2 regions of the Halomonas sp. McD50-4 genome follow, and region 1 is predicted to be linked to the other one. Evidence: predicted binding sites of a transcription regulator. Region 1 holds the regulator's gene; the other holds the start of a gene.

Region 1 (3,813 bases):
CTGGCATGACGCCGTTTAAAACGCCCGCAAGTTCACGAAACGGCACGAGATCGCGCGCTTTCAATTCGGCTAGCGGCCGGTCATCGACGGGTAGCGCCACGTGGGAGTCTGCCGCCACGCCCCCATGCCCGGGAAAGTGTTTACCCACAGCGGCCATGCCAGCCTCGTGCAAGCCCTCGATAAACGCATGGCCAAGTTTGGCTACGTGAAGAGGGTCACTGCTAAAGCTGCGCTCACCAATCACGCTGGATACGCCACTCTCAACGTCCAATACGGGGGCGAAGCTGATATCCAATCCGCAGGCGGCCATCTCCATGCCCAACAGCCAACCGGTATCTTTGGCAAGGCTCACACCCGCGACCGGATCGCTGGCGAACAGCTCACCCAGACGCGCCATAGCGGGTAGCCGGGTAACGCCCTGCTTGATTCGCTGGACACGCCCCCCCTCTTGGTCGATCCCCAGTAGCAAATCGCCTCTCACACGACGAATACTGTCGCACAGCTTGCGAACCTGATACGCGTCTTCGACGTTACGAGCAAACAGAATCACACCGCCTACGGCAGGATCTTTTAGCAGGCGCTTGTCAGCGTTGGTTAACTGTGGCCCTTCAAGGTCGAGCATGACCGGGCCAATGGGTTGCGTCATGATGGTGAGTCCAACAAAAAGGGCGCCATTCTAGACTAACCGCTTGGCGTGTCAAAATTCTGGCGCGACGTCCTGTGGGTGGGCTTAATGCAGCCAAACCGGCGTACCGGGCTGGGCGTGATCGAATAGGAAATGTAAATCGTGATTGCGCACGCGTATACAACCGTGTGAGGCTGGCGTGCCCATGGGCTGATCCTCTGGGGTGCCATGCAAGTATATGTAGCGCCGCTGGGAATCGACGTTTCTCCCGCGATTCACGCCGCGCTCCAAACCGCATAGCCAAAGTATCCGCGTCAGGATCCAGTCACGCTTGGGGAAGCTGGCCGCGAGAGTTGGCGAATAGACTTCGCCCGTCCACCGGCGACCCCGAAATACCGCGTTATCGGGACAGCCTTGGCCAATCGATGCGCGCACGTAGTGCCAGCCAAGCGGCGTTTGACCGCTGCCCTCTTCCTGCCCAACGCCTGCCAGCCCCGTCGAAATCGTACACTCATGCTGAATATCGTTACCTTGCCACCAGCAGAGTCTCTGACGCTGGGTATCGATCTCTATCCAACCACCGTGTGTAGGCGGCAGCTCAGCTAGCTTGGGCGTTTCCATGGTGACCCTCTTCAACCGCGGCGGGCAACGGCGCATTCATGGCGGCGACCACGACGGGCCGCAGGCGTCGTACCAGATCCCGCACCGTAACCTGTTCTTGGTAATCCTTGGCGGCGATATCGCGAAGGGCATCCAAGCCTGACAGCGTGAATATCACCGTTCCCAACATAAAGTGTAGCCGCCAGAAACGCTCAGCGTCCGGCAGGTCTGGGGTCGCTTGGCGCACCAGCTCGGTGAAGCGCGTAAACACGTCGCCATATTGCTGCTGAATATAACGCCTTAAATGCCCCTGAGCCTGGCTATACGCCAGGCCCAGGAGCCTCATGAACACTTTCAGGCTATTGCGTTCTGCCGGGACGGCCAACACCGTGGTCGCCATGGTCTCAAGCAGCACTTCCAAAGGAATCGGTTGGCCTTGATGGCGCGTCTCGAGTTCATCCAGTGCCGTATGAAAACGTGCCGAAAACGGATCGAGATAGCGGGCGAACACCGCTTGAATCAGTGCTTTTTTGGAACCAAAGTGGTAGTTGACGGCCGCCAAATTGACGCGTGCCTTGCTGGTGATATTGCGCAGCGACGTCTCGGCAAAGCCTCGCTCTGCAAATAGCACCTCTGCCGTGTCCAATATACGCGTTACCGTATCTGATTGGGCCATCTCGCCCTCCAAAAAACAGGTGTTTTAAACAACGTTGCATACTATGACATATGTCTGACAGGCTCAATCACTTATCCAGTTCGCCAACGGTCCATGGGCGGCACCTTCTTTACCTAGCTTTCAAAGCACTCGTTTACACTGGCGTTGGTCATGGACCATGTACTGGACAGAGCAACATACTGTATACTTAAACACATACTGATTAAGCCGACATGTAGCTACTGTCTTTTCACTGTTTTGGAGTTTGGTATGTCTCGTCCACTCACAGCACGTCAGCAGCACGTATTTGATTTCATCGTCAAAACCATGGGTGACCTGGGGTACCCGCCAACGCGCGCTGAAATCGCCAAGGCGCTGGGGTTCCGCTCTCCAAATGCTGCCGAGGAGCATTTGCGTGCGCTCGAGCGTAAAGGCGCCATACGCATCATTCGAAATACGTCGCGGGGAATTCGGCTACCGAACCAGGAGGCGCTGGAACCTAGCGAAGTGCCAGCAACGACAACGGCCGCCTCCGAGCCTGTACCCAATGGGCTACCCGTGATTGGCGAAGTTGCCGCCGGTAGTCCAATCTTGGCTGCCGAACACATAGACCGCTACTGCCCGCTTCCAGCCGAGTATTTTACGCCCAAAGCCGATTACCTATTACGTGTACGCGGCCTCTCCATGAAAGATGTCGGCATTTTGGAAGGCGACCTTCTGGCCGTTCATCGCACTGATCGCGTACGCGATGGCCAGATCGTCGTAGCACGGTTAGAAGACGAAGTGACGGTCAAGCGTTTTAAACGCCAGGGCCATCAAGTCACGTTGATCGCCGAGAATGCCGACTTCCCACCGATCGAGATCGATCTGCGCACCCAGCAACTGGATATCGAGGGTGTCGGCGTCGGCGTTATTCGGGGCGGAAACGGACAAGCGCTCGGCTGAACTGAGGCCGTGGTCAGACCCGTTACACGAAGTGTATTTACTGTGAGTCGATGTAACGGTGGTCATTGAAGGTGGCCACCCAACTTGGGTGGTAGACTAGCAAGATGCTGAGCAGCATCCCGGTGATGAAGGCTTCCGACGGCATCAGCAGCGGTAAAAAGCGGGCATACTCTTGAGCGAGATATACGGCCTCAGGGTCCGTGCCCGCCAATATGATGAGCGCCACCGCGACAAGCCCGCCACCTAACGTCGACAGCGCTGCGCCGAAAAATCCGCAGGCGAATAAGAACACCATCAAATTATCCGGCAGGCGGCGATCCACCAGACGCCACACGATGCCTGTCACCATAGCAGGCACGATGCCAGTCACCAGTACGTTCGCCCCAAGAAGGTTCCACTCGTTACGTCCAATCGCTACCATGGCAGCGTTGATCATTACGTTGCTCAGCAGCGCTAACGGCATTTTAAAGACCAGCGTCATTAACACCGTAAATACTAGGTGAAGCGTCAACCAATCCACTGCTTGAGCGCGAAGCTGCCAAAACAGCATGACGACAAGCGTCGCGGCCAACCATCGATGTTGGAGCGCGTTATCTTCGAGCAACGGTTGCCAAGGGCGCAGCCAAATGCACCAGCCCACCATGCCCAATGACAACAACCACGTCATCACCAGCGCCCATGGTGCCAATACGCTCTGTGCAAACGACATAGCGCCCCCGGTAGATTAACTAAAGACGACCGTTTTATTGCCGTGAATGAGCACACGATCTTCCAAGTGCCAGCGTAAACCACGCGCCAACACCGCTTTTTCAACGTCGCGACCGAAGCGAACGAGATCGGTCGGCGTGTGGCAATGGCTGACCCGATGTATGTCCTGCTCGATGATCGGGCCCGCGTCCAGCTCTTCGGTGACGTAATGGCAGGTCGCACCGATCAGCTTCACACCGCGCTCATAAGCTTGATGATACGGCTTGGCACCCGCGAACGA
Region 2 (3,813 bases), on a different contig from region 1:
AGGCATGGCAGGCTCGCGGGTCGGCTAACGGGAAGGGGCGCTATCTATCATACGTCTGTTTTAACGCGGGCACCGAACCTCGTCAATCCATCCAAGGATTAACCGGCTAATTAAAACAGCGAGAGCTGCTGGGCAGCGGTTTCTTCCGCCAAGCGGTAGCCGACGCCCAGCAGGCGCACGGGGCGTGCGCCCCTCGCCCAGCCCACGTTGAGCAGTGTCTCAAACTGCTCCAGGTTAGGTGCGGGGTCGGCGTGTTCGACAGTGGTTTGGGTGAAGTCGTTGAACTTTACTTTCACCATCACCCCGCGCACGGCGGGGGCCGGGTCTAGGCGAGCGTAACGGCGCTCTAAATCGCTGATCAGCTCGGGGAGCTGCTGGCGGCAGGCGTCTAGGGTGGGTAAATCCTGGGAGTAGGTTTGCTCGGTGCTGATCGACTTGCGCTCGCGGTGGGTTTTGACCGGGCGCTCATCGCGCCCGTGGCTAAGTTCGTGTAGCCGATGACCAAAGCGGCCAAAGCGTTCCACCAGCTCGGTCAACGGCCGGGCGCGCAGATCCGCGCCGGTCTGAATGCCCAGCTCGGCGAGTTTTTCAGCGGTCCGCGGCCCCACGCCGTGGATCTTTTTCACCGGCAGCTGCTGCACGAAGGCGTCGATATCGTCAGGCGTGATGACAAAGAGACCATCGGGCTTGCGCCAGTCGCTGGCGATCTTGGCGAGAAACTTGTTGGGTGCCACGCCCGCCGAAACGGTAATACCCACTTCTTGCCTCACCCGCTGGCGAATGGCTTCGGCCATGCGGGTAGCGCTGCCGTGGTACAGCGTGACCTCCGAGACATCCAGAAAGGCTTCATCCAGCGACAGCGGCTCGATCAGCTCGGTCACATCGCGGTAGATGGCAAACACCTGGCGGGCAACATCTTTGTACTTCGCCATATCGCCCCGAATCACCGTGAGATGGGGGCAACGTTTGAGCGCCTGGGCCATAGGCATGGCGGAGTGAATACCGAACTTACGCGCCGGGTAGTTGCAGGTGGCAACCACCCCGCGCTGCTCCACACTGCCGCCAATGGCAATGGGGATATTGGTCAACGCGGGGTTATCGCGCATCTCTACCGCCGCATAGAAGCAGTCACAGTCGCAGTGGATGATTTTGCGCACAGGCCGACCTTGCCTCCGCCCTTACCTGTAAAAAAGCACAGTTTATCACAGGGTGTGCTACAGCGCTGATGAGCAGCAAAACCCTAGGCGGGGGCGCTGTGAATCCCTCCCTGGACGCTACTTTCGCCATCCCTGGCGAAAGACCCCCGCTACGGGTTTTCCGCCCATACTCGCTGGTCTAAATCACGTACCACAAAAGGTGCGCAACACCTGCTCGCTTTCCGTGGCCGGAGCGGCCAAGCGGCGCGCTTCTTCGGATTCATCAAAGGGCTGCGTGACCGCCGCGAGCAGCGTGTGGAAAGGCGCGAAATCGCCTTCTACCGCCGCATCGATGACCTCTTGAATGCGGTGATTGCGGGGAATCACCACCGGGTTGGCGTGGCGCATGGCATCCAGACGCTCACTCTGCTGGCTCGCTTGCTGGGCGTTTTCCCAGTCGGCCAGCCAAGCGGTCAGGCCAGCGGGCTGCGTGGTCAGCGCCAGCAGCGCCTCTTTTTGGGAGTGGGCTGACGTGTCCGCGCTCAAGACTTGAGCATAGTGCGTCAACGCGTCGAACGTCGCGGTCATGTCCATGCGGCCTTGATGCATCTGGATCTCTAGCGCTTCCATCAGCGCCACGGCGCGATCGCTTTCCGGGGCAAGGCCCAGCTTGTCGGCATGCAGGCGGCGCTGCTCGGCGCCAAAACGAGCGGTAAAGCCGCGTAGCACCTCGGTGGCTTGCTCTACCGCAGCATCGCCCTCAACGCGCATCAGCGGAAGCAGGGTTTCGGCAAAACGAGCCAGGTTCCATTGGGCAATGCCAGGCTGATTGTCGAAGGCGTAGCGCCCGCCCTGGTCAATGGAGCTATACACCTTCTGCGGGTCGAACTGCTCCATAAACGCGCAGGGGCCGTAATCGATGGTTTCACCGGCAATGCTGCAGTTGTCGGTATTCATCACGCCGTGAATAAAGCCCAAGCTCATCCAACGCGCCACTAGCGCCGCTTGGCGGGCGGTCACCGCCTCCAACAGCGCCAGGTACGGATCGTCAGCATTGGCCGCCTCTGGGTAGTGGCGGGCAATCACATGGTCGGCCAGCGCTTTTAGCGCGCTTTCATCGCGGCGAACGGCGGCAAACTGGAACGTGCCCACGCGAATATGGCTGCTGGCCACGCGGGTCAGCACGGCTCCCGGCTCGGCCATTTGGCGCACCACGCGTTCGCCGGTTGAAACGGCAGCCAAGGCGCGAGTGGTAGGTACGCCCACGGCGGCCATGAACTCGCTCACCAGGTATTCGCGTAGCACCGGGCCAAGGGGCGCACGGCCGTCGCCACCGCGAGAAAACGGCGTGCGCCCGCTGCCTTTTAGCTGCACATCACGGCGCTCACCCTGCTGGTTCACCACTTCGCCCAACAACAGCGCGCGGCCATCGCCTAGCTGAGGCACGAAGTTACCGAACTGGTGCCCGGCGTAGCCCAACGCTCTAGGCTCGGCACTCGGCGGTAGCTGGTTACCGCTGAACCACTGGGCCAGCGTGGCGTCGTCGGGCCGCGTTTGCATGCCTAGCTGCGCGCCCAAGGCATCGTTGAAGGCGATCAGGCTGGGCTGGGCAACGGGCGTGGGCTGGCACGCCACCCACAGGGGTTCCGGCAAGGTGGCGAACTGATGTTCGAAAGACAGCACGGGCAACTCCGCTTTTCAATGAATGGCCTAAAGAATACCCTAGCAGCTTACTCAAGTAATGGGCGATAGCATGCCGCAAAGAGACGCGTTAACCCCTGTTAAGTCACCGATAGAACAAGAGGCGCTCACGCCCCTGCCCCTGGGTTTCTACAACCGCGATACGTTGGAAGTGGCCCGAGACCTGCTTGGCTGTTAGCTGGTGCGCCAGCTGGATGGCGAGCTGATGGCCGCGCGCATCGTGGAAACCGAGGCCTACCGCGGCTCGGAAGATTCCGCCTGCCACGCCCACCGGCGTAGAACCCCGCGAACCGAGGCGATGTTTGGCCCGCCCGGTCACGCCTACGTCTATTTGGTGTACGGCATGCACTGGCTGCTGAACGTGGTCACCCAGCCAGAAGGCAACCCCTGCGCGGTACTGATTCGCGCGGTGGAACCGGTGATTGGCGAGCCAGCCATGCGCGCATGGCGCAGCGTCGCGGGGCGCAATCTGTGTAACGGCCCTGGCAAACTCACCCGCGCGCTGCTTATCGATAACGCCCTCTACGGCCACGATATGACGCAGAACAGCGATCCGTCGAACGGATTGTGGATTACGTCTGGCGAGCCGCTCAGCGCGATTGCCAGCGGCCCAAGAGTCGGCATCGATTACGCCCAACCCGCCGACCGCGACGCCCCCTGGCGGTTATGGAGCGAGGGCAACCCGTGGGTATCTAAAGCGCGTTAAGCGCCCTTCAAGCGGGCCACCGCCTGCTCCAGCACCGGCGTTAGCGGCGCGCGCCACTGGTGAGTCAAAAACTCATCGGCGCGAGTCACGCCCAGCGAGAGCGATGCCACGGGCAGGCCCATGGCATGGGCATCCCGGCAGAAGCGGTAGCCAGAATAGACCATCAACGACGTACCCACCGCCAGCACCGCATCGGCTTGCTGCAGCCCCGCTTGGGCCGCCAACCGACGCGCTGGGGGCACCACATCGCCGTAATAGACCACCTGCGGT

Evidence for each region. Region 1 encodes LexA, which represses DNA repair genes until DNA is damaged. Its sites were predicted from a motif close to TACTGTNTANNTANACAGTA; they were not measured.
Region 2: the regulator LexA is predicted to act here: its motif matches at 1,181-1,200, upstream of dinB (DNA polymerase IV).

The regions. Positions count from the first base shown of each region.
Region 1 is NZ_JAKRFG010000010.1:121,939-125,751, reverse strand. It holds gene nagZ (beta-N-acetylhexosaminidase) at 1-646, opposite strand, end outside; gene MHM85_RS13120 (L,D-transpeptidase) at 731-1,246, opposite strand; gene MHM85_RS13115 (TetR/AcrR family transcriptional regulator) at 1,224-1,901, opposite strand; gene lexA (transcriptional repressor LexA) at 2,151-2,825, shown strand; gene MHM85_RS13105 (energy-coupling factor ABC transporter permease) at 2,863-3,534, opposite strand; gene purU (formyltetrahydrofolate deformylase) at 3,550-3,813, opposite strand, start outside.
Region 2 is NZ_JAKRFG010000018.1:47,850-51,662, forward strand. It holds gene MHM85_RS17070 (alpha/beta hydrolase) at 1-6, opposite strand, end outside; gene dinB (DNA polymerase IV) at 111-1,157, opposite strand; gene MHM85_RS17080 (YdiU family protein) at 1,341-2,819, opposite strand; gene MHM85_RS18445 (hypothetical protein) at 2,890-3,015, shown strand; gene MHM85_RS17085 (DNA-3-methyladenine glycosylase) at 3,019-3,543, shown strand; gene MHM85_RS17090 (NAD-dependent protein deacetylase) at 3,540-3,813, opposite strand, start outside.